One region of the Paenisporosarcina sp. FSL H8-0542 genome, then DNA from elsewhere that is predicted to be linked to it. Evidence: a T-box and tRNA genes for the amino acid it is inferred to sense, from the RefSeq annotation. Region 1 holds a T-box; the other holds one or more tRNA genes.

The links. The T-box of region 1 lies ahead of trpS (tryptophan--tRNA ligase). A T-box ahead of a tRNA ligase gene usually reads a tRNA of that ligase, here a tRNA-Trp.
Region 2: it encodes a tRNA-Trp, which carries the amino acid that the T-box ahead of trpS (tryptophan--tRNA ligase) is inferred to sense. The anticodon was not compared.

Annotation. Positions count from the first base shown of each region.
Region 1 is NZ_CP152050.1:2,610,491-2,625,612, forward strand. It holds gene MHH33_RS13445 (peptide ABC transporter substrate-binding protein) at 1-1,502, opposite strand, end outside; gene MHH33_RS13450 (DUF3899 domain-containing protein) at 1,746-2,093, shown strand; T-box leader at 2,148-2,370, shown strand; gene trpS (tryptophan--tRNA ligase) at 2,416-3,402, shown strand; gene opp4A (oligopeptide ABC transporter substrate-binding protein) at 3,763-5,550, opposite strand; partial or broken gene MHH33_RS13465 (ABC transporter permease) at 5,567-6,403, opposite strand; gene opp4B (oligopeptide ABC transporter permease) at 6,509-7,474, opposite strand; gene MHH33_RS13475 (ATP-binding cassette domain-containing protein) at 7,487-8,413, opposite strand; gene MHH33_RS13480 (ABC transporter ATP-binding protein) at 8,400-9,419, opposite strand; gene fabF (beta-ketoacyl-ACP synthase II) at 9,864-11,105, opposite strand; gene MHH33_RS13490 (beta-ketoacyl-ACP synthase III) at 11,214-12,149, opposite strand; gene MHH33_RS13495 (YjzD family protein) at 12,340-12,528, shown strand; gene MHH33_RS13500 (AAA family ATPase) at 12,586-14,697, opposite strand; gene MHH33_RS13505 (metal-sulfur cluster assembly factor) at 15,037-15,122, opposite strand, start outside.
Region 2 is NZ_CP152050.1:818,764-823,216, forward strand. It holds rRNA gene MHH33_RS04320 (23S ribosomal RNA) at 1-1,315, shown strand, start outside; rRNA gene rrf (5S ribosomal RNA) at 1,448-1,563, shown strand; tRNA gene MHH33_RS04330 (tRNA-Asn) at 1,577-1,651, shown strand; tRNA gene MHH33_RS04335 (tRNA-Ser) at 1,659-1,750, shown strand; tRNA gene MHH33_RS04340 (tRNA-Glu) at 1,774-1,848, shown strand; tRNA gene MHH33_RS04345 (tRNA-Val) at 1,886-1,961, shown strand; tRNA gene MHH33_RS04350 (tRNA-Met) at 2,139-2,215, shown strand; tRNA gene MHH33_RS04355 (tRNA-Asp) at 2,219-2,294, shown strand; tRNA gene MHH33_RS04360 (tRNA-Phe) at 2,438-2,513, shown strand; tRNA gene MHH33_RS04365 (tRNA-Thr) at 2,528-2,603, shown strand; tRNA gene MHH33_RS04370 (tRNA-Tyr) at 2,613-2,696, shown strand; tRNA gene MHH33_RS04375 (tRNA-Trp) at 2,702-2,775, shown strand; tRNA gene MHH33_RS04380 (tRNA-His) at 2,792-2,867, shown strand; tRNA gene MHH33_RS04385 (tRNA-His) at 2,910-2,985, shown strand; tRNA gene MHH33_RS04390 (tRNA-Gln) at 2,995-3,066, shown strand; tRNA gene MHH33_RS04395 (tRNA-Gly) at 3,074-3,148, shown strand; tRNA gene MHH33_RS04400 (tRNA-Cys) at 3,158-3,231, shown strand; tRNA gene MHH33_RS04405 (tRNA-Leu) at 3,266-3,346, shown strand; gene MHH33_RS04410 (hypothetical protein) at 3,431-3,634, opposite strand; gene MHH33_RS04415 (DUF5658 family protein) at 4,378-4,453, shown strand, end outside.

The DNA.
Region 1 (15,122 bases):
TCAATCAACTTGTCAAACTCAGGGTTAGAGTAAGACATTAAGTTATGAGAAGAACCTGTTACGAACAAGTCTACGAAAGTCATAGGATCTTGATAGTCAGGGCCCCAACCAGAAACTTGGATATCATAATCTTGTTTTTCATCAAGTTCTAAACGAACGTTGAATGGTACTTCTTTAAGTGTGATTTTTAAACCTTCAAGGTTAGTCTCTAATTGAGATTTGAAGTACTCATCCATTTTCTTAGAAAGGTCAGAGTCTCCACCTAGAATTTCAAGAGATAATTCAGTAACACCTAGCTCAGATAAACCTTTTTCCCATGCGGCTTTAGCTTCTTCAACATTGTAAGTAGCCATGTCGCCATTTACTTCGCGGAAGTCAGCACCTTCAGCAGTGAAAGTGAATTCTTGTGGTACTAAGTAGTTAGCTGGAAGAGATCCGTTAGCTAATACTACATTTGCTAAATCTTCTTTGTTGAATGCTTTAGCAAGTGCTTCACGAATGTTTACGTTAGCAAGTGGTGTTTTCTTACCGTTACGTTCTTGGTTATATTTGAAGTAGAACACAGTTGGCTCTAATTCTTTTAATAGATTTTCATCGTTAGCATATTGCATAGCATACTCACCAGAAAGACCAGTACGATCTTTTTCGCCAGTTGTGTAAAGGTTAACTGCAGTAGCTACTTCTTTAACAACGTCGAAGTTGATTTGAGTAAGTTTTACAGTTTCTGCATCCCAATATTGTTCGTTTTTCTTAAGTTTCCAAGTTAAACCAGTGCCATCCCAATCAGTCATAGTGAATGGACCGTTGTAAAGAATTGTTTCAGAATTTGTTGCATATTTATCGCCTTGTGCCTTAACGAATTCTTCTTTCAGCGGGAAGAATGTTCCGAATGACATCAATGAGATAAAGTAAGGAACTGGACGCTCAAGAGTAACTTCAAGAGTTTTCTCATCTAGAGCTTTAACTCCAAGGTCAGCAACTTCAGCTTTTTTCTCACCGATAGCAGTTGCGTTTTTGATAACGCCAGCCATCATGTAAGGACCGTATGGTGAACCAGTTGCTGGGTCAATTGCACGTTTCCATGCATACTCGAAGTCGTTAGCAGTAACAGCAGAACCGTCAGACCATTTAGCATCACGTAACTTGAACGTGTATGTTAAACCATCTTCAGAAATTGTTGGTTCCTCAGCAGCCATAGCTGGAACAGGAACATTTTCTTGATCCAAACGCATAAGACCTTCGTTTACGTTACCTAACATATCGAAACCAACTTGGTCTTCAACGATTGAAGAATCCAATGATGGAATCTCAGCGACGTGGTTTAGATTAAGGATTTGCTCCGCATCTAAAGCACCTTCAGCTGGTTCTTCTGTACCTGTATCGCCGTCTCCTTCAGTTGCTGGTTCAGTTGAAGGTTTTTCTTCATCTTTACCACAAGCAGCTAAGAACATACTAAGTACTAGCATAAGACTTAATAGCCAAACTAATTTACTTTTCTTCACTTAAAATGACCTCCTTAAATATTCTGAAAAATTGTTACAATGTTAATTATACATATTCAAAAAAATCTGTACAGTCTTTTTTTGAATATTTTTTACACTTATGTAACAGAAAGATTACAAGAACATAACAGAACCGTTGGTAGTCTAAGGTTTTTCGAGAATTGCGAATTATTAATTCGTTTAGCGAAATTTTGATTTTTTCCGTCAATTCTTCTACAATATGAGAAGGATTGAGGTGTTTTTATGAAAAAGTTGATTAATTGGTTTATTGCTTCTCAGTTACTTATCATTGCATTGATGTTACTCATTATTAAAGAAGTGACACTTACCTCTTATATAAACATGTCGTTTTTTGTCGGAGGAACGATCACTTTTATTGGGTTATTGGTCTATGTTGTGTCAAATGGATTTTTCGATATTTTTACTATGAGCTTCAGAAAAGTTTTCTCATCGAAAAGAAGTTTAGTGGATACGGAGTCAATGCGTGCCCCTTCGGAGTTGCTGGATTTCCAGACAAAACCTTTTTTCCAGTTAGGTGGGTCCATTTTACTCGCAATGTTGATTGCACTGATGATTTATTATTTAGCATAATTTGTACTTGATTTTGGAGTTTCTTCTATATTATAATGACAATCAAAATACATGATAAATGCAAAGACGAAGAATAGTACTTTTGAATGGGTTGTCCAGAGAATCTGTATTTGGTGAAAACAGATCTTCCCATCATTAGGAATGGACTTCTGAGCATGGTTTACGAACCGGATTTCGGTGTAGTTCATCACGTACCTTCACGTTACGAAGTTAAAGAGGCCAAGATTTTTTGGCAATCTGGGTGGTACCACGGATTCACACATCATTCGTCCCTTTTTGAGGGAGAGTGATGTGTTTTTTTTATTTTTAAGGAGGAAACCACATGAAGAAAATTTTTTCAGGCGTACAGCCAACAGGAACGGTCACACTCGGTAATTACATCGGTGCTTTCCGTCAATTCACTACCTTGCAAGACGAGTATGAATGTATTTTTTGTATCGTGGATCAGCACGCAATTACGGTTGCACAAGATCGACTAGAACTTCGTAAAAATATCCGATCACTTGCAGCGCTCTATTTGGCAGTCGGTATCGATCCAAAGAAAGCCATTCTATTCATCCAGTCGGAAGTTCCTGCACATGCTCAGGCGGGATGGATGATGCAATGTATCTCTTATATCGGTGAACTTGAGCGCATGACTCAGTTTAAAGATAAGTCTTCGGGGAAAGACGGCGTATCTGCCTCTCTTCTCACTTATCCACCACTTATGGCAGCAGATATCCTGCTTTATCAGACCGATATCGTGCCTGTAGGTGATGATCAAAAGCAACATGTGGAATTAACACGTGATCTGGCTGAGCGTTTCAACAAAAGATATAATGACGTTTTGACGATTCCAGATATTCGCTTACCTAAAAATGGAGCACGTATCAAGGCTCTACAGGATCCTTTGAAAAAGATGAGTAAATCTGATCCAAATAAAAAATCGACGATTTCTCTATTGGATACACCAAAAGAAATTGAGAAAAAGGTCAAAAGCGCAGTAACTGATTCAGAAGGCATTGTTGCTTTTGATGTAGAGAAAAAACCGGGCGTTTCCAATCTGTTGACGATTGAAGCTGCGTTGACCGGTGAAACAATCGAAGCATTGGTTGAAAAATATGCTGGTGTTGGATACGGTGATTTCAAAGCTTCTGTTGCGAATGCTATTATTGATCACATTACACCTATTCAGGAACGCTACGAAGCGCTGTTAAATTCGGATGAGTTAGATGGTATCTTGGATGATGGTGCGCAAAGAGCACAGGCTGCAGCTTCTAAAACACTCAAAAAAATGGAGAACGCGATGGGCTTGGGTAGAAAACGATAAACGTCATAAGAACAAACGAACAAGCAAATATGAAGAAATCGGGTGTCTGGAATATAAATGTCCAGACACTTTTCCATGTGTATCCCAGTGAAAGATAATTTAAATACAATAAAATCTGCATAAGGCTTATGACAATGCAAATGTAGCTGATTAAGAACATTAACCATTTGATCAATATTAGCACCCTTTTTCACTACTATATGAAGTGTTTGTACATGTCAGTCTGAAAGCTTGCTTCTTTTTACAAGAAGGCCTCAAATCAGCACTTTTCCAACTTTACTCTTACTTGTTCCAATTGCCGTTAATATTTAACAAAAAAAAACGACTCATCATTTTCAAGATGAGTCGTTTTAATTTTCATTATTTTACTGGTGCGTTAGCAGATATTGCAACTTCATCCCAGAAAGTCATTCCAGCAGCGATATCATAGTTAAGAACTCGCTTGTTAGTAGATGTTATGCTGTAACGGAACAATGTAGGAATTACAGGAAGCTCTTCGTTCATAAGTGCTTGCCATTCTTTGTAGACGCCTTGACGGTATTCAACATCGAATGCATCTTCAGATATACCCTTTGCAAGTAACTCGTCATTTTTTTCGTTTGTCCAACGAGTGTAGTTGAACAATGCTTTACGACCGTATAATCCTTCTGGATCCACGTCTGATCCTGTACCCCATGCTGCAGCAAAGATATCAATTTTTGGATCATTTGCTTCCACGCGCTCGTAGAATGAGTTGAACTCGTGTAATTTGCCTTCTAACAATTCAACTTTAATACCTACATCAGCCCAGTTTTGAATGTAGTGTTGAGCTAATGGCTCAGCTACATCAGAACCTGACATTGATGCAAAGTTTAATTTGAATTCTTTACCTTCAGGATCTTCAACAAAACCATCATCATTTGTATCTTTGTAGCCAGCTTCAGCTAACAATTCTTTTGCTTTCTCTGGGTTGTACTCGATAGCTTTTGCATCGAAATCATGGTAACTAGGGAAAGATGGTGGAATTAATGTAGTAGCCGGGAAACGTAAACCATGGTACATTTTTTCGCCAACTGGCTTGTTGTTAAGAGCTACAGCCATTGCTTGACGTAATTGTTTGTTTTCTAATTTCGGGTTGCCCATAATGTTTTCGCCTTTTTTAGCATCCCATTTACCAAGGTTGAAACCAATGTAAGAATAAGCTAAGTCAATTTGACCAAGTAATTCAGTATTTTGAAGTTCTTTTGCTGATAAATATTGGTCAGCAGGTAAGCTTGCAATATCAAGGTCGCCATTTTGCATTGCTTTAACAGCAACACTTGGGCTTACAACTTTAAGTACGATAGATTTAAGCGCAGGAACGCCTCTCCAGTAATCTTCGTTGCGTTCGAATTCAACAGATTCACCTGGAATGATTTTCTTAACTTTGAAAGGTCCGTAACCAATTGGAGTTGTACGAATCTTGTCAGATTCAAGTATTTCTGCAATTGTCATGTCACCCAAGTAGTGACGTGGTACTGGGTAAGCCCAGAATCCAGTTGTTAAAGAAGGACTAGCTTGCGTGAAAGTGATTTTAATTGTTTTTTCGTCTTTTACTTCGATACCAGAAATCGTTTTAGCTTTACCAGTATGGTATTCTTCCATACCAACTACCATAGGAACTAAACCTGAGTAACGAGCTTCAGTATAGTCTGGATGACCAAGTAATTCATAAGCATATAATAAGTCGTCTGCTTTAACTGGCTCACCATCATGCCAGTTTACATTGTCTTTGATTTTTACAGTAATAGATTTTTTGTCTTCTGATATTTCAAATGTAGCAGGACCGTCATTTGTAATTTCGTAGTCACCATTAATTGCAAGTAAGCTTTCATCAAAGAATTGAAGAACTTCAGAATCAGGGTTACCTGAATAGAATACATAGTTCAAAGTACCTTCAAATGGTGTATCTGAAATCAAACCATAGTTTAATGAACCATCTTTAACTGCTTCACCTTCAGCAGAAACTTTTGTCGGGAAAGCTAAATCAATTTTGTTTTCATCTTCCCCTGCTTCTTCATTATCTTTCTCTGGATCTTTCTCGCTACCTTTGTCTTTACCAGTACAAGCTGCTAAAAAGGCGCTTAGTACAAGCATCAAACAAAGTAACAACAGTGAACTTTTCTTCATTTTTCTTCCTCCCTTTTTATGTCAATCTTTGTCTTGCATCAGCCGCACGTTTCAACGCTTGACCGATGAAATTTATACACAGCATGATTACTAATATCAGTAATGATGCAGGTAACCAAACCCACCATCTATTTTCGATGACTTCTGGATTACTGGCGTACGCTACTAATGTTCCTAGTGAAGGAACACTTTCAGGTAAACCGAATCCGAGATAAGTTAATCCAGTTTCAATTCCAATATTACCCGCTAACGTTAACGTCATGTTTACGATAATAATAGAGCTCAAATTTGGTAACACTTCAAACATCATAATTTTCCAGTTTGGTGTTCCAAGAGTTTTTGAAGCATTTACGTAATCCAGTTCGCGTTCAGCAAGTGTCTTGGATCTGATTAATCGCGCTTTACCTGTCCATAAGAATAGAGACAGGATCGCGATGAACGTATAGACGTTGAACACAGGTACAACTGTTATCAATACGATAATAATCATCAAGAAAGGTAGGATGATGATGAAATCGATGAAACGCATAATAATATTATCTACAGCACCCCCGAAGTAACCGGCAATCAATCCTACCGTTAATCCGATTATTGCCGAAATTAACGTGATGACCACTCCGATGGTAATGGAATTCTTTGCTCCAATGATTAACGTGCCAAAAACATCACGTCCGCCATAATCTGTACCAAGCCAATTGGCAGCAGAAGGTTCAGCATAAATGTTAAAAACATCAATTCTTCTGATTTCCTCTAAGTCAAGAAAATACGATCCTATATACACCGTCAACAAAATACCGCTCAATAAGATAAGTGAAAAAAGCGCCATCTTATCATGTTTAATTTCACGCCACATCGTTTTGGCTAATGAAGTGTGCGTACTTTTAGATTTCATTGCACCCGTTACGGGCGTTTCATTTCCCATATTTACTGTCATTTTTCTCTCTCCAATCTAGTATCCTCAATCGATGCGAATTCTTGGGTCCACCCAGCTTAGAATAATATCGGATAGCATGGTGCCGACAATTGCAGCAATACCTGATATTAATACTAGGATTGTTACGACACTAAAATCTCGTGAACTGATTGATGATAAAAAGAGTTGGCCCAATCCTGGGTAACTGAAGATTGATTCTAAGAATATGGAGCCGCCTATTAATCCAGTAATTTCATAGCCTAGAAAAGCAGCAATCGGTAATAATGAGTTGCGTAATATGTGCTGCGTATAAACTTTACGTTCTGGTACACCTTTTGCACGTGCAGTTTTGACGAAGTCTTTAATTTTTGTATCAATGATTTCATTTCTTAAGTACTGGATTGTACCGAATGTAGCGAGTAATGCACCAGCCATTGTTGGTAACACTAAATGCTCTGCCTTACTTAAGACATATTCGAAAGTTCCTTTATCAGCCCTAATGTCGACCGAACCACCTATTGGGAACCACTGGAGTACAAAGCCAAAGATAAACAATAAGATTAAGGCAAATACGAATAATGGTGTGGCAAACGACAAATAGTTATACCAGACAATAATTTTGTCCGCCCACGAATCTGTCCACCTACCGGCTATAATTCCGAGTGGAATGGCAATTAAGTAACTGACAATTAAAATACTTGCGGATAACAAGAGGGTATTACCCACTCGGTCACCGATCAAGTTTGTTACCTTTTGTTGGTAGACCGCTGATTTACCAAAATCACCTTGGACGGCATTACCAATCCATCGGGTATATTGAACATGCCATGGATCATTAAGGCCAGCTTTTTCACGCAGTTCCACAATTCGTTCCGGATCAACATCCCCTGCACCGAGTTTTCCAGTCAATGCGTCCCCAGGCATTGCTTTTGCTAAAAGAAAGATTAAAACACTGAGTATGAATATTTGAGGAATCATAATCAATGTCCGGCGAAAAATAAACTTTAACATTGTTATGTCCTCCTATTGCATCGCAACTGAGTGCGTGTCTGTAATTTTCTTTAAACCGTAAGAACGGCCATCTTGATCGAAAAATTGATCTCTAGTTTGTCTGTACTCTTCCGCAATTTGTTGGCGAATCAACGTCTTTTCTTTGCGATGTCCTGTTTCCATTTCTGGAATAGCCGCAATCAAACGTTTTGTATATATATGTTGTGGATTGTTGTAAATTTCTTCGCTTGTCCCTTCTTCAACAAATTGACCGCGATACATAATTCCCATTCGATCGCACATATGACGAATAATGCCAAGATCGTGACTGATGAATAAGTACGTAAGGTTAAATTCTTTTTGGATGTCCTGCATGAAGTTCAAAACCTGAGCTTGTACCGAAACATCCAATGCCGACACCGGTTCATCTGCAATAATTAATTTCGGATTTAACATTAAAGCTCTGGCAATCCCTATACGTTGACGCTGTCCACCTGAAAACTCATGCGGATATTTATAAATAGCTTCTGGGTTCAACCCCACTCGTTCAATGACAAACTGTACGCGTTTGCGCTCTTCATCTGGTGATAACCGTTCGAAGTTACGAATCGGTTCTGCAACAATATCAAGTACACGCTTCCTTGAATTCAGTGATGAATAAGGATCCTGGAAAATCATTTGAATGTCTTTCGTATATTTGCGGCGATCACTTTTTGACAGCTTAGTCAAATCTGTTCCATCAAATAAAATTTCACCCGAAGTGGCTTTATTCAATCCAATGATTGTTCGTCCGGTAGTCGTTTTCCCACAACCAGATTCACCTACAAGACCGTATGTTTCACCTGCTTGAAGCTCAAAACTGACACCGTCGACTGCACGAACATGATCTTTTACGGTTTTAAAAACCCCACCGCGAATTGGATAATGTATTTTTAAATCGTTCACTTTAAGTAAGGACATAGTGTTTTTCTCCTGTTTTCCCTTCTGGGAAGTAGAAATTACGATAGCATGAGCAACGCACCCAGTGATTCGGTTCTACTTCTTCCAAAACGGGATTCTCTTGATGTTCTTCCTCACCAATCCATTCGATTCGAGGAGCAAAACGACAACCAGTTCTCTTCAGATTTTGAATCGATGGGACAACCCCATCAATTACGTGCAAACGACCTTTGTTTGAAAAATTACTTGGGATTGAATTCAATAAAGAGCGTGTGTATGGATGAAGCGGATTCGACAGGATTGTATCCACAGCTGCCACTTCAACAATTTGACCCGCATACATAACTGCTACTCGGTCTGCCATTTCGGCTACGACTCCCAAGTCATGTGTAATTAGGATAATGCCGGCCTTTGTATCTTCCTGTAGTGTTTTCATCAAATCCATAATTTGTGCCTGAATTGTTACATCTAATGCGGTTGTTGGTTCATCCGCTATCAATAGCTTCGGCTCGCAAGCAAGTGCAATCGCTATGACAACACGTTGTCTCATTCCACCTGATAATTCATGAGGATATTGTGTATAAACGCGTTCTACGTTTGGAATGCCCACTTTCCCAAGTAACTCATGCGCCTTTTTTTTACGCTGACTCCCTGGAAGTTTCGTATGATACTTCATGGACTCTTCAATTTGTTTCCCGATGCGCACTAATGGATTCAGAGCTGTCAAAGGATCTTGAAAAATCATACCAATATCATTCCCGCGGATTTTGTTCAAATTCGCATCGTTTAAACGCAATAAGTTTTGATTATTATAATTAACTTCACCATCTAATTTTGTTCGCTTTTTTGTGTGAAGCCCCATAATGGAAAGAGCTAATGCGCTTTTCCCACATCCCGACTCACCAACAATCGCTAGTACTTCGTTTTCATTTACAGTCAACGTGACATCATCAACCGCTGCATAATACTGCTCTTTAATCTTAAAAGATGTTGAAAGATTGCGAATATTTAACACAGGATTACTCAAATTAACGCCTCCCACATGTTGGTTTATCTTAGCTGAATAGTATGTATTAGTTCGTTTTATCAGAAAAGTCGAACACTTTTTAAAAATATACAATATCTTTCCAAATGTTACAACAATTATTTTTATATTAAATTTACTCATACTGTGTTTAAAGTATGAATGACACGTAAATTAAATAATCATTATTATTAAATTTAGTTATTTTAATATAGTTATAATTTTAGTTGAATTGATATCTATAGCCTTTTTATTGAGAATTTTAATATATTGCAGTAAATAATATTTAATTCGTTCATTTGATATGCATATAAAGTTTTTCTACTAAGTAACCATTGAAATTGTTTTCGTCTCCCTAATATTTCGACATCGTCCGACATTATCTAATGGATAAAACTAACAAAAAAAGTCTCAATAGCACTTACATGCTACTGAGACTTTAACTGTTTAATTACGAACTTTTTTGAATAAAAGTGACGCGTTATGTCCACCAAAACCAAGTGAATTACTCATTGCATACTCGATTTCTTTTTCACGTGAGGCGTTTGCCACATAATCAAGATCACAAATCGGATCAGGATTTTCCAAGTTCATCGTTGGAGGCAAAATACTATCATGTATTGCAAGCGAAGTAAATATCGCTTCAATTCCGCCAGCTGCTCCAAGCAAATGTCCTGTCATTGATTTTGTTGAACTCATAGCAAGTTTGTAAGCATGTTCACCAAATACTGATTTAACTGCCATTGTTTCAAATTGGTCGTTGTAAGGTGTACTCGTACCATGTGCATTGATATAGTCGACATCAGAAGGAGAGATTCCAGCATCCGTAAGTGCTTGTTGCATTGCACGGGCAGCGCCTTCACCCTCAGGAGCTGGTGCTGTGATATGATGTGCATCACCAGTTGAACCGTAGCCGATAATTTCTGCATAAATTTTCGCACCACGTGCAATGGCGTGTTCATACTCTTCCAAAATAACAATACCCGAGCCTTCTCCAATTACAAATCCATCACGGTTTGCATCAAATGGACGTGAAGCGGTCTTAGAATCTTGGTTAAGAGTAAGAGCAGTATTCGAACAGAAACCTGCAACTGACATATTTGTTATCGGTGCTTCTGCTCCACCAGAAATCATTACATCAGCCTCTCCACGTTGAATCACTTTAAATGCATCACCGATTGAGTTAGTGCCTGATGCACAAGCTGTCACGGTACAAGAATTCATTGCTTTTGCACCGAAATGAATCGATACTTGACCCGCTGCCATGTCCGGAATCATCATCGGGACGAAAAACGGACTTACTCGACGATAGCCTCTGTCTAGAAATGTACGGAACTGTGCTTCATATGTTTCCATTCCACCAATTCCAGACCCAATCCATACGCCTGTGCGAAGACCCAGTTCAGGTGTTAATTCCAAATTTGCATCTTTCATCGCCATAATGGATGCTGCCAGTGCAAAATGTGTAAAGCGGTCCATTTTTCTTGCTTCTTTACGCTCGATATATGTTTCGATATCAAAGTCTTTAACCTCTGCTGCAACTTTTGCAGGAAAATCGTCCGGGTTGACGCGAGTCATTGGTCCAATGCCCGATCTGCCTTCTTTAATCCCCGCCCAAGTTGTTTCAATATCATTTCCAAGCGGTGAAACCGCTCCTACTCCCGTTATTACAACACGACGTTTTGTCATGATTTTTTCTCCCTTCATGTGAAAATTGATTTTTATATTAACTGTTTAACATTGCATTACTTGACTGGGTGACAATCGTAACCCAACTGACACTCCATCAAAATAACTCTATCTTCCCCATTTTAAGCAAATGGCCCCCCATGTTAAACCGCCGCCAAATCCAACAAGAACCACTACATCATCGTCTTTCACTCTACCCACTAAAATATCTTCTTTTAATGAGATTGGTATAGATGCAGCAGATGTATTACCGTATTGATTAATTGTTTTGGACATTTTCTCTACAGGTAATTCTAATCGCTGTCTTGAAGCTTCCATAATTCGAATATTCGCTTGATGAGGCACCAAGAAATCGACTTCATCTTTTGTCAGTCCAGCTTTGACAATGACATTTTCAGCTGATTCCCCCATTTGACGGACAGCAAATTTATATACTTCCCGACCATTCATTTCAAGGAAGGGACCGTTTTGGAATAAGTGTTTTCCTCCGGAGCCGTCTGCACCAAGTTCAAATGATAGAATACCTCTGCCTTCCGAAACCTGACCAATGATGGCCGCTCCGGCACCGTCTCCAAATAAGACAGCGGTATTGCGGTCTTCAAAGTTCGTAATTTTTGATAGTTTTTCAACGCCCACAACTAGAACATACGGATAGACACCCGTCTCAACAAATTGTTTGGCTGTAATCACTCCGTACATAAAACCTGCACATGCCGCCGAAATGTCCATTGCCGCTGCATTCTTTGCACCGAGTTTCTCCTGAATCATCGTCGCAACAGTTGGAAAAGGCATATCAGGCGTAACCGTAGCAACCAAAATCAAGCCAATTTGATGAGCTTCGATCCCTGACTCTTCTATCGCTTGTTTAGCTGCTTCGAAAGCCATATCTGAAGTATTAACATCATCGTCCGCATATCTTCTCTCTTCTATACCAGTACGAGTACGAATCCATTCATCGGTAGTATCCATTTGTTTTTCCAAATCAAAGTTTGTAACAACACGTTCTGGCACATATCTTCCTAAGCCGATAATCCCCACACTCATATGACACCCTCATTTCAATTATTATCTTCTATTAGTACCTGGTAATAATAATAACGAATTAAGCATGAAATTTCAACTCATCGTCACGAATTTGCCAAACTTAGAGAAGGTTCTATAAAAGATTCTTTGTCACATTCGGCTCATATGCTATGATGGTAGAAGTAAATAGTCTGTCCAGAGGTGAAACAACATGAAATTTGTCATTACATTAATTTGGTCATTTCTACTTGTTACAATGCTGAACTATGTAGTAAGTTCAGTGGCAGCAGTGCCATTCGACTTTAACTTGGGTGCTATCATCTCACTTGGGTTTGCAGCACTTATCTTCTTGATTTCTGCAATTATTCCTAATGAGCCAGCAACACACGAGCACCACTAATTCAACAAAACAAAAACGGTATCTCCGAAGCTTCCACTTCAGAGATACCGTTTTTTATTAATTGATTATAACTTCTCCATTTTCAAGGGATACTTCAACATTGCTTCCGGGAGTTAAGTTCCCACCAAGGAGAACTTTTGCTACAGCTGTTTCAACGTGTCGCTGAATAAAGCGACGCAATGGGCGTGCCCCAAACGCTGCATCCGTTCCCTCACTAACCACCCAATCAATCAATGGCTGGGTGAAAGTAATTGTGATTTCCTGCTCTTTCAACCGATTTGCTAATTGCGCCAAATACTTCTCCGTAATTGACGTGAAGTGAGAACCTTTTAATGAATGGAACAAAACAATTTCATCCATTCGGTTCAATAATTCTGGTTTAAAATGTGTTCGAAGTGCAGTCATCACCAAAGATTCCGCTTGGTCGCTATCCTCCAACAAATATTGTGATCCAATATTTGAAGTCAGAATCACTACAGTATTTGCGAAGTTGACGACCCGCCCCTGACTGTCCGTAATCCTTCCATCATCCAAAAGCTGGAGTAAGATATTAGCGACATCAGGATGTGCTTTTTCTATTTCATCGAGCAAAACGACCGAATATGGATTACGTCTTACCATTTCTGTCAGTTGCCCACCTTCTTCATAGCCGATATATCCTGGAGGAGCTCCTACAAGACGTGATACGCTGTGTTTCTCCATATATTCGGACATATCAATGCGGATGAAATGATCTTCGGAATCAAATAAATTGGCAGCTAATGCCTTGGCAAGCTCTGTTTTTCCTACACCGGTTGGCCCCAGGAATAAAAATGAACCAATTGGTTTTGTAGGATCTTTAATACCCGCACGTGCACGCCAAACGGCTTCCGTTACAAATTGGACAGCCTGATCCTGCCCCACTACACGTTCCTGTAATGTTTCCTTCAATCTAAGAAGCTTATCTCTTTCTCCTTCAACTAATTTCATCACGGGTATTCCTGTCCAACGAGAAACGATAGAAGCAATTTCCTCCGAAGTCACTTCTTCGCGCAATAAACGATTTTCAGAAGTTGATTCAAGCGCAGACTCAAGTTCAGCGATTTCTTTTTCGAGCGTTGGTATTTTGCCATGACGAAGCTCGGCTGCTTTATTTAAGTCATAGCTATTTTCCGCCAGTTCCAGATCTCGTCGGTAACCATCCATTAACTCACGTTTCTTTTGAATGTACTGAAGGGATTCTTTCTCTTTGGACCATTGATTACGCATAGACTCGGTGGACGTTTTCAATTCATCGAGTTCCTGTCGTAGTTTAGATAAACGTTGTTGACTTGCCTGATCTTTTTCCTTCATCAATGCTTGTTCTTCTATTTCCAATTGCATCATTCTTCTTGTCACTTCATCCAGTTCCTGAGGCATGGAATCAATTTCTGTTCGGATCATCGCACATGCTTCATCCACTAAATCAATTGCTTTATCCGGCAAAAATCGTTCCGTTAAATAACGGTCAGACAATTGTGCTGCTGCAACAATCGCCCGGTCATGTATCCGTACAGCATGATGCAATTCAAAACGTTCTTTTAATCCACGTAAAATCGACACGGTATCTTCAACAGAAGGTTCCCGTACCAAAACTTGTTGGAAACGTCGCTCCAGTGCAGGGTCCTTTTCGATATACATACGGTACTCATCAAGCGTTGTTGCTCCGATACAATGCAATTCTCCACGTGCCAACATAGGTTTAAGCATATTGCCCGCATCCATCGCACCTTCTGTTTTTCCAGCACCGACAATGGTGTGAATCTCATCAATGAAAAGAATAATGCGTCCTTCACTATCTTTAACTTCTTTTAACACCGCTTTTAATCGTTCTTCAAACTCACCGCGGTATTTAGCACCTGCAATCAATGAACCCATATCCAGTTCATAAATATCACGTTCCTTCAATCCTTCAGGAACATCCTTCCGTACGATTCGCTGTGCCAATCCCTCAACTATCGCTGTTTTACCAACACCCGGTTCCCCTATCAGCACCGGATTGTTTTTAGTTTTTCTGGAAAGAATACGAATGACGTGTCTGATTTCCTGATCTCGCCCAATAACGGGATCCATTTTTCCATTACGAGCCTGTTCTACTAAATTGCGACCATACAGTTCTAGTGGTCTTTTCTGTTCTTGTTGCTGTTGCATATTCGCGCCACTCCTTGTTTGACCTTTTTTGACTAATTGATTTTATTATAGGATGCTGGGAGGAATATTGTAAAGAAATGTGCATAGGATTTTTGTGGTGCATAATGTTTGTTTGGTGAATTTCGTTGTTTAGTTGGGGAAGCATTCATTTGAAATTAAAATACTATGTTAACCTTTACAGTGGTTTATCGTACATTTGCGAAGGGTCTGATACTTCACGCTCTTGCGGCTTGCTAGGCGCAAATGTACTCTCTTGTTTTCAATTCAATATCCACAACTTTCTATAATAATGGCATAAAAAATCCACTCACTTAACTGTGAGTGGATTAATAGAATATCTTATCTGACACCGAGTGCCATTTTTGCGTAGCGGGACATATTGTCTTTTGACCAACCTGGAGTCCACACAATATTGACATCGACTT
Region 2 (4,453 bases), 1.8 Mb from region 1:
GAAAAGCCTCTAACGAGGTGGAAGGTGCCCGTACCGCAAACCGACACAGGTAGTCGAGGAGAGAATCCTAAGGTGAGCGAGAGAACTCTCGTTAAGGAACTCGGCAAAATGACCCCGTAACTTCGGGAGAAGGGGTGCTCTATTAGGGTGTTAAAGCCCGAGAGAGCCGCAGTGAATAGGCCCAGGCGACTGTTTAGCAAAAACACAGGTCTCTGCAAAACCGTAAGGTGACGTATAGGGGCTGACGCCTGCCCGGTGCTGGAAGGTTAAGAGGAGTGCTTAGCGCAAGCGAAGGTGCGAATTGAAGCCCCAGTAAACGGCGGCCGTAACTATAACGGTCCTAAGGTAGCGAAATTCCTTGTCGGGTAAGTTCCGACCCGCACGAAAGGCGTAACGATCTGGGCACTGTCTCAACGAGAGACTCGGTGAAATTATAGTACCTGTGAAGATGCAGGTTACCCGCGACAGGACGGAAAGACCCCGTGGAGCTTTACTGTAGCCTGATATTGAATTTTGGTACAACTTGTACAGGATAGGTAGGAGCCTGAGATTCCGGAGCGCCAGCTTCGGAGGAGGCGTCGGTGGGATACTACCCTGGTTGTATTGAACTTCTAACCCTTGCCCCTTAGCGGGGCAGGAGACAGTGTCAGGCGGGCAGTTTGACTGGGGCGGTCGCCTCCTAAAGTGTAACGGAGGCGCCCAAAGGTTCCCTCAGAATGGTTGGAAATCATTCGTAGAGTGTAAAGGCAGAAGGGAGCTTGACTGCGAGACCTACAAGTCGAGCAGGGTCGAAAGACGGGCTTAGTGATCCGGTGGTTCCGCATGGAAGGGCCATCGCTCAACGGATAAAAGCTACCCCGGGGATAACAGGCTTATCTCCCCCAAGAGTCCACATCGACGGGGAGGTTTGGCACCTCGATGTCGGCTCATCGCATCCTGGGGCTGTAGTCGGTCCCAAGGGTTGGGCTGTTCGCCCATTAAAGCGGTACGCGAGCTGGGTTCAGAACGTCGTGAGACAGTTCGGTCCCTATCCGTCGTGGGCGTAGGAAATTTGAGAGGAGCTGTCCTTAGTACGAGAGGACCGGGATGGACACACCGCTGGTGTACCAGTTGTTCTGCCAAGAGCATCGCTGGGTAGCTATGTGTGGCCGGGATAAGTGCTGAAAGCATCTAAGCATGAAGCCCCCCTCAAGATGAGATTTCCCATTACGCAAGTAAGTAAGATCCCTCAAAGACGATGAGGTAGATAGGTTCGAGGTGGAAGCGCGGTGACGTGTGCAGCTGACGAATACTAATCGATCGAGGACTTAACCAAAATGAATTTGAATGGTTTTCAATGACCCGTTTATCCAGTTTTGAGTGAACAAAAAAGTTTTTTTATTTTAAAAAAACGCTTGTAATTCTCATGAGATTTGATATAATAAATCTTGTCTTAAAAAACAAATAGTCTGGTGATGATGGCGAAGAGGTCACACCCGTTCCCATACCGAACACGGAAGTTAAGTTCTTCAGCGCCGATGGTAGTTGGGGGTTTCCCCCTGTGAGAGTAGGTCGTCGCCAGGCTATATATTATTGATCCGAAGTAGCTCAGTGGTAGAGCAATCGGCTGTTAACCGATTGGTCGTAGGTTCGAGTCCTACCTTCGGAGCCATATCTTTGGGGAGCTGTCCGAGTGGCCGAAGGAGCACGATTGGAATTCGTGTAGGCGGGTTAAACTGTCTCAAGGGTTCAAATCCCTTGCTCTCCGCCAGATAATTTCCTTCTATTATATATGGCCCCTTGGTCAAGCGGTTAAGACACCGCCCTTTCACGGCGGTAACACGGGTTCGAATCCCGTAGGGGTCACCAATTTCTTTTTAAGAAAATATAACCAGTTTTCATTTCCGGAGGATTAGCTCAGCTGGGAGAGCATCTGCCTTACAAGCAGAGGGTCGGCGGTTCGAGCCCGTCATCCTCCACCATTTACACTATAAACACTTTCGATAAAGTAAAACGCGAGGGTGACGCAAATATCTAAATCGGATGTTCTAAAGAACAACGCGAGGGTGGAGCAACGAGCCTTACGAAGAAGGCGAAAGCCGATGCAGATGTCAAACTTCTATAAGCGTTGAGTCATAGTGTTTATAACATAATATTATCGCGGGGTGGAGCAGCACGGTAGCTCGTTGGGCTCATAACCCAAAGGTCGCAGGTTCAAATCCTGCCCCCGCAACCAAATGGTCCCGTGGTGTAGCGGTTAACATGCCTGCCTGTCACGCAGGAGATCGCGGGTTCGATTCCCGTCGGGACCGCCATTTTTTATGAAGTGTTAAGAATTGGAATAAGCAAAGAAGGTCTAGGAAGCAAAATGAGTAAGTGAAGGAGCGTACTAATGTACGTGACTGAACGAACGAATGAAGCTGACAACGAGATTCGAAGCTTAGTACAATTCGAATGTGGCTCAGTAGCTCAGTCGGTAGAGCAAAGGACTGAAAATCCTTGTGTCGGCGGTTCGATTCCGTCCTGAGCCACCATTATATTTTTTCCCGCCGGTGTAGCTCAGTTGGTAGAGCAACTGACTTGTAATCAGTAGGTCGAGGGTTCGACTCCTTTCGCCGGCACCATCTTCAATTGGAGGGGTAGTGAAGTGGCTAAACACGACGGACTGTAAATCCGTTCCTTCGGGTTCGGCGGTTCGAATCCGCCCCCCTCCACCAACTTTAGGGGCATAGTTTAAAGGTAGAACTGAGGTCTCCAAAACCTCCAGTGTGGGTTCAATTCCTACTGCCCCTGCCAATTTTATTTTATAGTGGCGGTTGTGGCGAAGTGGTTAACGCATCGGATTGTGATTCCGACATTCGAGGGTTCAATTCCCTTCAGTCGCCCCATTTTTAATAAATTTACTTACAAAAGCATATACTAACATTATGGCGGGCGTGGCGAAGTGGTTAACGCATCGGATTGTGATTCCGACATTCGGGGGTTCAATTCCCCTCGTTCGCCCCATCTTATTAGTGGGGTATAGCCAAGCGGTAAGGCAACGGATTTTGATTCCGTCACGCCCTGGTTCGAATCCAGGTACCCCAGTATTTTTGCGGAAGTAGTTCAGTGGTAGAACACCACCTTGCCAAGGTGGGGGTCGCGAGTTCGAACCTCGTCTTCCGCTCCAACATGATTTGGCGGCATAGCCAAGTGGTAAGGCACAGGTCTGCAACACCTTTATCACCGGTTCAAATCCGGTTGCCGCCTCCATAATATATTTTCATATGTCTGCATGTATTGATTTGCCCGAGTGGTGGAATGGCAGACACGCCGCACTCAAAATGCGGTGCCGCAAGGCGTGCCAGTTCGAGTCTGGCCTCGGGTATCATTAAAAAAGCAGTATCTACTTATGTAGATACTGCTTTTTTAATTTTATATAAATAATAGGGAATACTGAAAGTACAACGGTTTACCTCTGATCGTTCTTTTTATCATTATTGACGGGGTGATTGGCCGCCTTTTTCGTATTTGTTTTTGCTGCTTTGTTTTGACCTATAATATCTAAATCATCTGGACTTAAATCGTATCCATGGCCAAATTCTTCACGATCAAATCTTGCCTTCTTCAAGTTTTTATTTTCTTTTTGTTTGATATTGCCTTTATCTGTAGTCAAAGAAACTCACCTCCATTTCCTGTTAGGATGTTCTGAAAGCCCCAGTTTATTCAAATCCATCTATTGATTAGTTACAAAAAAAACGCCTAAGCAAAATGCTTAAGCGTTTTATGCGAGAAATAAAACATGGCTTATCAACCCAAGCCCCGCACTATTGAGTATTAGCTTTATTTCACTTCATAAACGTTGAAAAATATTCCAATGGAGCGAACCGAAGGGGCTAAGTTTATTAATTTGAATTACAAACGCATATCTTGTTTAAAAGAGTTATTGGATTTTGACTTTCCTTGAATTCGGTTTGGGTTGTAAATAACTCTTCTGTAAAGGAAGGCTGAACAAACCAAGTTCTGCCCAAGAATACAATCAGAAATAACACAAGTGCGTATAAATATGAAATCCATGGAGATAAGAAAAAATTGGACTCCACTGCTTTAAATTGAATGATTCCATCCCCGACGTTCCCAGATACTCCATAAAACAGTCCATATGCAATATTTTATCCACCGTGCAATCCTGAATTTGCCCAGATTGAATGGGTCTTGTAAAAGGAGTGAGCCAAGCTGATACCCAGACAGGCTGAAAAAATAAAGTTATTTATCGTCAATCCTTCTAACCAAATATCGTCAAGCGTATAAAGGATTACCGAGATTACAATCGGCATTCCAAATGCCTTATTAAATAGACGAATTTCTGGTAAAGGAGATATATCAAGATATGATTAAGTCGTTATTCACTTGACCACATTGAATATATCAAATAAAGATAAAGGTGATAAAATGGTTGGCTGGGCTTGGCTGTTAGTTGTATTAAATAGTTTGG